2 regions of the Lactococcus sp. FSL K6-0773 genome follow, and region 2 is predicted to be linked to the other one. Evidence: riboswitches for the same ligand, from Rfam matches in the RefSeq annotation. Region 2 holds a riboswitch; the other holds the start of a gene.
What was found. Region 2 has a riboswitch for thiamine pyrophosphate ahead of thiM (hydroxyethylthiazole kinase). Riboswitches for the same ligand answer to the same signal wherever they lie in the genome.
Positions count from the first base shown of each region.

Region 1: it holds a riboswitch for thiamine pyrophosphate, as region 2 does, so the genes downstream of both, thiT (energy-coupled thiamine transporter ThiT) here and thiM (hydroxyethylthiazole kinase) in region 2, are expected to answer to the same signal.

Region 1 is NZ_JBBOVF010000001.1:1,491,046-1,495,124, reverse strand. It holds gene MHB61_RS07185 (DUF3397 domain-containing protein) at 1-202, opposite strand, end outside; gene MHB61_RS07180 (biotin transporter BioY) at 244-792, opposite strand; gene MHB61_RS07175 (aminoacyl-tRNA deacylase) at 903-1,379, opposite strand; gene thiT (energy-coupled thiamine transporter ThiT) at 1,443-1,991, opposite strand; TPP riboswitch at 2,038-2,137, opposite strand; gene MHB61_RS07165 (MetQ/NlpA family ABC transporter substrate-binding protein) at 2,720-3,580, shown strand; gene MHB61_RS07160 (MetQ/NlpA family ABC transporter substrate-binding protein) at 3,724-4,079, shown strand, end outside.
Region 2 is NZ_JBBOVF010000001.1:527,993-532,071, reverse strand. It holds gene thiD (bifunctional hydroxymethylpyrimidine kinase/phosphomethylpyrimidine kinase) at 1-790, opposite strand, end outside; gene thiM (hydroxyethylthiazole kinase) at 804-1,556, opposite strand; TPP riboswitch at 1,637-1,739, opposite strand; gene MHB61_RS02620 (glycosyltransferase) at 1,841-4,079, opposite strand, start outside.

The DNA.
Region 1 (4,079 bases), 960 kb from region 2:
GCGCTAAGCCAGAAATGATTAGCAGGTAGTATGGAATGATGCTGATACTTGTAACATTTTTAGAAAAAATTTGCATCCCTAAGATGAGAAATATTGTAAAAACATCTGGAATTTTTAGTTTGCGATTGGTTAAGTGACGAAGTCTAAAAAACTTGAAAATGAAAACCAATGCAATAAAGACAATAAGGGGATAAAGCGCCATAAGTACTTTTATAAACATAGACTAATTGTATCGGTTTTGCCTTAGTTTGTAAAGTATTTATTTGTGTGAGAAAGTGCACGAATAAGTGCTAAGCCAAAGATAGTGACAAGGACAGCTTTAATAATTTCAACAATGACAAATGGTGTGAATCCAAGCTTTAAGGCCAATGACCAGTCGACATTGGTAAAAAATTTGAGCCACAATGTTCCGATAACTAACATAAGCAGGTGTCCTACAATATTTATGATAAAAGCAGGGATGGTCTTATAATTAATTTGATGAAGGCCAAAAGAAATAAGAGTTCCCATTATTAAAAAGGCAATTAGAAAACCACCTGTTGGGCCAAAAAGAACCGCAATTCCTGATGTCCCACCAGTGAATACGGGAATTCCAATAAATCCTAGCAGGAGATAGAGTAAGATAGCAAAAAAAGTTTCACGCGCTTTTAGTACTGTGGCAACAAGTCCTACGGCAAGTGTTTGTAAGGTGACGGGCACAATACCAATTGGGATAGACAGAGGAGAGAGAACCGCAATAATTGCTGCACCAAGAGCAATTAGGGTTAAAGAATATAATTTTGTATTTTGCATTAAGAATCCTTTGTTTTATGTATAAAATAAAATATACTAAAAAAGAAGAATTTTTGCAAACTCTTGCTTTAATAAACAAAAAATTACTGACAGAAATTCTGTCAGTAATTTTATTCTCTAATTTCGACAAATTGAGCATGAACAAAGTCAGCAAGGACTTTAGGAGCGATTTTTATGCTACGCCCAACTTCGCCAGCTGAACAAACGATAAAGTCGTGCTCTAAGGCAATAGAATCAATGAAAATTGGGAATTTTTTATTTTGCCAAATCCCCACAGGATTATTTGCACCGTGAATATAACCTGTCGTTTTTTGCAAGTCTTTTTGAGGAATCATGCTTACTTTTTTATTGCCCGAAACTTTGGCCAATTTTTTTTCTGACAAATGCTCTGTCAGTGGAAGAATACCAATGACAGGGCCAGTTTTATCGCCGATTAGTGCTAGGGTTTTATAAATATCACTGCGGCTGATATCCACAGGGAGGCTATTACTTTCTAAAGCGTTAATTGCAAGTCCAGTATGCTCAATTTTTGCCTTATCAAGAATTTGTTCTACAAGTGTTTTCTTTAATTTTTGCTTTTTAGACATAGCTTTATTATAGAAGAATTTGTGCTGACTGACAAGATAAAATAATTTTACTGACAGATTTTATTAGTAATTGCTATAAATGAAAAGTTTAGGGAATTTTTTGACGAAAATGATCAAAATGACAAATGCAGCAATAGCAGTCAAAATTGCACTGATTCCATTGACAGCAAGAGAATAAGCCACGGCTCCCCAGCCTTTCCAAGCGTATTGGCTCCAGAAAATGATTCCGGCAATAAAATGGAAGAAGTATTTAAGAAGAACAGCAACAAAAGTTCCCAAAAGAACTGGTACAAGTTTTAGAGGGGCTGTTTTTTGGCGGAAAAGTCCAGCAATTCCAAGTGAAACAGGGGCGATGAGATATTCAAGAAAAGCTTGAGACAAGGTTAAAATATAAGCGTGTCCAGTAATCATTGACAGAATTCCCCAGATTAATCCACCAACAAGTCCAGCTGTTAGGCCGCGACGAAAACTGAGAATAAGAATTGGGATACAGGCGATTTCAACAATAATCCAGCCATAAACAGTATTTGGAATAAGGCTGATGATGAAGGCGAGTGCCGCCATGAAGGCAATTTCCGTTAATAAACGGACATTGAACTTAGAATTAGACATAAAAAAACTCCTTTTTGATGCGCACAAAAGGAGGGTTAGAAATTAGACATTTGTCTTAACACATTCCTACGCTGGCATTACCCAGATCAGGTCAGATGGTATTTCTCGCTACTGACAGTTTTATCAATAGACCCATTGTGCAAATATTTATTTTTACCCTTTAAGTTTAGCATATTTTAAGTTGAAAAGCATTTTTTTAAGATTGTTAATCTATTTTATAAATTAAACTTAAAAAATATTTAAGGCAACATAAAAAATCAATAATTCAAAAAAAACGAAAGTCTGTTAGAATAAGTCTATACACAAATTCGGACAAAATAAAAGCGGTCGAGTAAGTAATTGTGAAGGTCAGCACAGAGAGCTTGTAGCGGTGAGAGCAAGCCTGAGTGAAGCAATGAAAATGGCTTGATAAGCGTAGCAAGAGTGAGGTTTAACTAAGCTCTTGACGGAATGGTTCTCGTTATTGAACTTGAAAGTTGCCTTTGGGATCTGAAAATTTTCAGTGAACTAAAAAGTGCTTAAATCAAGAATGGGACCACGATATAGCTCGTTTCTTTATATGAAATGAGCTATTTTTATTTAGCATGAGCGCTTTATCTTGAAGAATTTGTTTAGTATTAGAAAAATTAACAGGTGCACGGTTAATTTTTCTAATAGATGTAAAAAGTTTATCAAAAGGGGAATAATTGATTTTGAAAAATAAATCAATTAGAAAAAAGGGAGAAGAAATGAATCCAAGAAACAGAAATATTTTAATTGTCGTTATTGTTGTTGTAATTGTTGCTATCGCTGCATTTTTCGGTTTTAATCATAAATCTGGTGAAAGTAAAACGGCAAATAAAACTGTGAATATTGGAATAATGACAGGAACAAAAGAAGATGATGCCATTTGGTCAACTGTTTCTAAAACAGCTAAAGATAAATATGGAATTACTTTAAAATTCACTCATTTTACAGATTATACACAACCAAATACAGCTTTGAAAAACGGCGATATTGATTTGAATGCCTTCCAACATTATGCTTTCTTGAATGCTTGGAATAAAGCTAATGACGGTGATTTGAAAGCAATTGGTAATACAACAATTTCACCAATTCGTCTTTATTCTAAAAAAATTACTTCATTGAGCCAAATTAAATCAGGAGATACAATTGCAGTACCTAATGACGCTTCAAATGAAAGTCGTGCACTTTATGTCTTGAAGAATGCTGGTTTGATTGGCCTTTCTGTATCAGGTGATACACTTGCGACAGTCAAAGATATTAATTCAAATCCAAAAAATTTGGTCATTAAAGAATTAGATGCGGCACAAACACCGCGTGCGCTTGATTCAATTACAGCGGCAGTAATTAATGACGATTTTGCAACAACAGCAAAATTAACGGTTGAAGAGTCTATTTATACTGAACCTGTAAACAAAGATAGCGAGCAATGGATTAATATTATCGTTGCAAATAAAAAAGATGCTAATAACAAAATTTATAAAGAAGTTGTGAAAGCCTACCAAACTGAAGCAACGAAAAAAGCAATTGAGAAAGCTTATCCTGATAAGAGAAAAATTGCTGCTTGGGGATTGAAACTCGACTAAGTAATTTCGTTAAAAAGTAACGGTTAGGTGAAAACTTTGGAAATTTCTACTTTAGAAATTTCTGCCTTAGGGCTAATAAATTTTACTGACAGAAGACTCAAACTGATTACGAACGGTTTGGTCAGTAGAAATTGGAGAAGATTATGAATCCTAGAAATCGTAATATAATTATTGGAATAATTGTTGTTGTTATTGTAGCTATTGCTGCATTTATCGGCTTTGGTCAAAAATCTCAAGCAAATAAAACGGTAAATAAAACAGTGAAAATTGGGATAATGACAGGAACAAAAGAAGATGACAGCATTTGGCAAACGGTATCTAAAACTGCTAAAGATAAATATGGAATTACTTTGAAATTCACACACTTTACGGATTATACTCAGCCAAATACAGCATTGAAAAATGGCGATATTGACTTAAATGCCTTTCAACATTATGCTTTTTTAAAAGCATGGAATAAAGCAAATAATGGCAATTTAGTGGCGATTGGGGATACAGT
Region 2 (4,079 bases):
TTGTCACCCAATGGTTTAACGGTCCGTGACCGTGACCAACATTGATTGTTTGTGAAATAGCTTCAGTAATAAACAATTTAGCTTTTGGCATCACTTCTTTTAAATCTTCTCCTAAAGCTAAATGAGCTGTAATATAAGAAGAAAGTGTATCTCCGGTTCCGTGTGTTCTTTCTGTCAGTAATCTTTTAGAGTCATAAGTACTGACAGAACCATCTGTCATCAATAAATAATCTCTGACCAGTTCTCCATTGCCATGTCCCCCTTTAATCAGCACATTTTTAGTACCTAACTTTTGAATATCATGAAGGGCTTTTAAAACTTCCTTTTCGTCAGTAATTTTATAGCCACACATAACCTCTGCCTCTTCCAAATTGGGAGTGACCAATTCTGCTAAAGGTAACAATTCATTTTTTATCAAATCAATGGCTTCTCTTGTCAAAAGAATTGCCCCGCCTTTAGCCACCATTACCGGATCCACCAGCAAATGCTTCGGTTTATATTTTTTCAAGCCTTGAATTACCGCTTCAACTTGAGCAGTATCAAAAAGTGCCCCCGTTTTAGCTGCCGAAATTTCCAAATCAGAAAATACTGAGTCAAATTGAGCCAAAATAAAAGCTTTATTTGTCGGTAAAATTTCTTGTACTCCATAGGTATTTTGCGCTGTCAACCCTGTCACAATCGTTGCCGAATATACTTTTTGATTATGAAAAGTTTTTAGGTCAGCATTAATACCAGCCCCACCAGAAGAATCAATTCCAGCGATTGTCACAACTTTAGAAACATCAATCATTTCTTTTTCTCCCTTATATAACCTCTTGCGTCGCTTGATAAATTTTATCAAGAAAACGATTCACAAAATTTCCTGGTAGATTTTCTACTTGCTCAGTAGCTTTCACACCAGATTCACCGAAGAATTCTGTCGCTTCATAAGCCGCCTTAAATAAATCATCAGATACAGCCGCAAAAGTTCCAACAATTGCTGACAACATATCCCCACAGCCAACATTAATTTTAAAAAGTGGACTATCAGTTTCAACAAATAGTTCCTCAAACCCATTAGAAATAACATCAACTTTTCCAGTTTGAATAATGACTGCCCCTGTTTTTTGAGCAGCAACTCGCGCGTGCTCAACTTCTAAATTTGACTCAAGTGCATCAATTCCTTTGTTCAAGCTTTCTTTATCAGCAAACCAAGCAATTTCCGCTGAATTCCCACGAATGATATCAAATTTCACCTCTTGCATTAATCTTTTGACAAAATTTGCTCTAAAAGGGACATTGACAGCAACTGGGTCCAAAATTAAAGGTTTGTGCTTTTGATTTGCTAACTGACAAATAGTCAAAAAAAGCGGATAATCCTTTTCTGAAATGGTTCCAATATTAACCACTACAGCATCTGCAATTTCAACTAAAGTTTCACTTTCTGAAATTTCCGCAGTCATTAATGGTGAACCACCAGCAAAACTAATCGCATCCGCAACTCTTTGTGGAGTTACAAAATTCGCTAAATTTAAGATAAGTGGTTGTTTTTCTTGAATCTTTTCTAAAATTGACATCAAAAAACTCCTTTATTAACACAAGGAGGGCTCTAGTATGATAAGAAAGTAAGCTAAAAGATTTTCATAAAGAAAATACAATTAAAACTCGGACACATTCTTACGCAGGTCTTAACCTGTTCAAGTCTGATGGTCTTTCTCAACCGGTAATTTTAGTTTTTACCAGTACCCATTGTGTTATTGATTTATTATTAAAACTACAACTACTTTAACATATTTAAACTAAAAAAACTAATTTCGCAAATATACAAAAGAAAAAACCTAGCCCAAAAGGCAGGTTTTTCTTATTTTTTATGCTCATCAATATGAGGGTCAACACTTTCTTCTTGACGATTAGCTTTTACCCAATCATTTTTAGAGTTGAAATATCGAATGGCTGACTGCGGATAAATTTGAGTTAAAATAAGTAGAAATTTCGTCAGATTAACCGTATCTTTCACTACATCCCACACCCTTGTTTTTTCTTGAGATTTTCCTTTGTTATAAAGAATAGCCCATACAAAATTCACAAAGATAATATAAATTGACATCACGATAAAAAGCACAACAACAATTTTAAGTGATTGAGTAATCCCTGATAGGATAGCAGAATTAACAATCATAATCAGTGTATAAATTACAATGATATATTCAATCCCCATTAACCAAGGTTTCAGTAGGGTCATCAATAATTCAAACTTCTGTTTATTCTGCAATTTTTTTGACCGAATCGTCGGTAAAATATATTTTGAAGATTGAATATTTCCCTGTGCCCATCGCACTCGTTGTTTAACCAAAGCTTCATTATCATTGATAATCCCTGTCTGTTCAATGTAAATATCATCAAATTGAGCATTTTTAACTTCAATATCTGACAGAAAGAGACGAGTTGATAAATCAAAATCTTCAACAAGTGAATCTGTCCAAGGGTCTTCATTCAATGCCTGAAGAGTACTTAATTTACAGAACTGTCCATTTCCACCAAAAGCAACTGTATTGGTCAAAGTCCGAAACATCTGTGTCGCATTGATAATTTCAGAAAATTCCAAGTCTTGTGAAGCATCTTTAATCAAATTGGCAACACGAACCTTGGATTGCAAACCAGTAAGCTTAGCATCATGATTGAAAGCCATATTTACTTTTTCAAAATAATTGTTATCAAGTTTTGTATCGGCATCAATTATCGCAATAAGAACATCCTCCGGAGCAATTCCAGCTTCTTGAATTTGTTCACTAATTTGATAATAAGCCCAATTCAAAGCCGTCCCTTTTCCTTTTTGCGCATTAGGTTTAATACGTCTTAGAACATTCAATCGAGAATCTTGAATTTCAGAAATTTTTTCTAAGCTCCGATCATCACTTGCATCATCAATAACAGTTACCACTAGATTTTCGTAATCATTTTTTAAAATACTTTTTAAAGTTGTTTGAATCACTAATTCTTCATTCAGACATGGGATTAAAACATAGATATGGAACTGCTTTTTTAGTCCTTCATTTTTTAAAGTAAGAGCGTTAATTCTTTGTCTTTTACTATAAGAATACCAAAGAATGAAGACTTCCACAGTATAATAAAGAAAAACAAAAATTGAAAAAAGAAAGAAAATATAATTGATACGGTCAAAAATATCAAAAACCAAATAACTTTGTTTCCAATAATGATATCTTACAATATATAAATAGAGGAAAGGCAAGCTTGAACCAATATATAGCAATATCTTCGTTCTTGGTCTGATAAATTTTTTCAAACCTGTATAGATTGTCAAAAGCATAATCACAACAACTTCAAAAATTTGTAGCGCAAAATAACTATTAAAAATTTTGTTATTAAAATGAATAAAATTAGTTGGTGGATTAAGAAGGAAAAGATAAGCATAAACTCCCAGAGCAACCAGTATTAATACATAAATTGGTTTTAATGACAGTATCTTTTTCTTTGATTTTTCTCCCTTATATCCAATAACTAAAGCAAAAGCAATAATTGGTAGGACGAATTGAGAAAATACAGTCAATCCTTCTATCCAATGTGCCAAAAAGACATTATAATTAAGCTCAATGCTATTAAAGAAACCTTCTTGAGCAAAATTAAAGGTAATATTTACTTGAGTTCCTGAATAAACGATTAATGCAACGATGTAGACAACTAAGAGCACATAAACCGTATATTTGATATTCTTTCCTAATTGTTTGGCATCAATCCCACTAAATTTACAAAAACTCAAATACATGATTGGCATAAATGGTACAATCAGATACCTGATATCCATATTACTGACAATCGAGAAATCAAACCCTTGATGTTCAACCAAGAATTTAATAATGAATTGAATCGTTATAATTGGCAATGTAACGAACCACAAAGAAGCAATCAATGTTGCCAATTTATAAATTAACATCTTCTTTGTTGAAACATAATAAGCTAAAGCACAACAAAGTAAAATGAAGATAGCAATCAAAAATCGGAAGGGAAATAACTGTGGAACAGCATGTTCCCCACCTATGAGGTAAGTCAAGGAAACGATTAAGCGATTGGAACCATACATC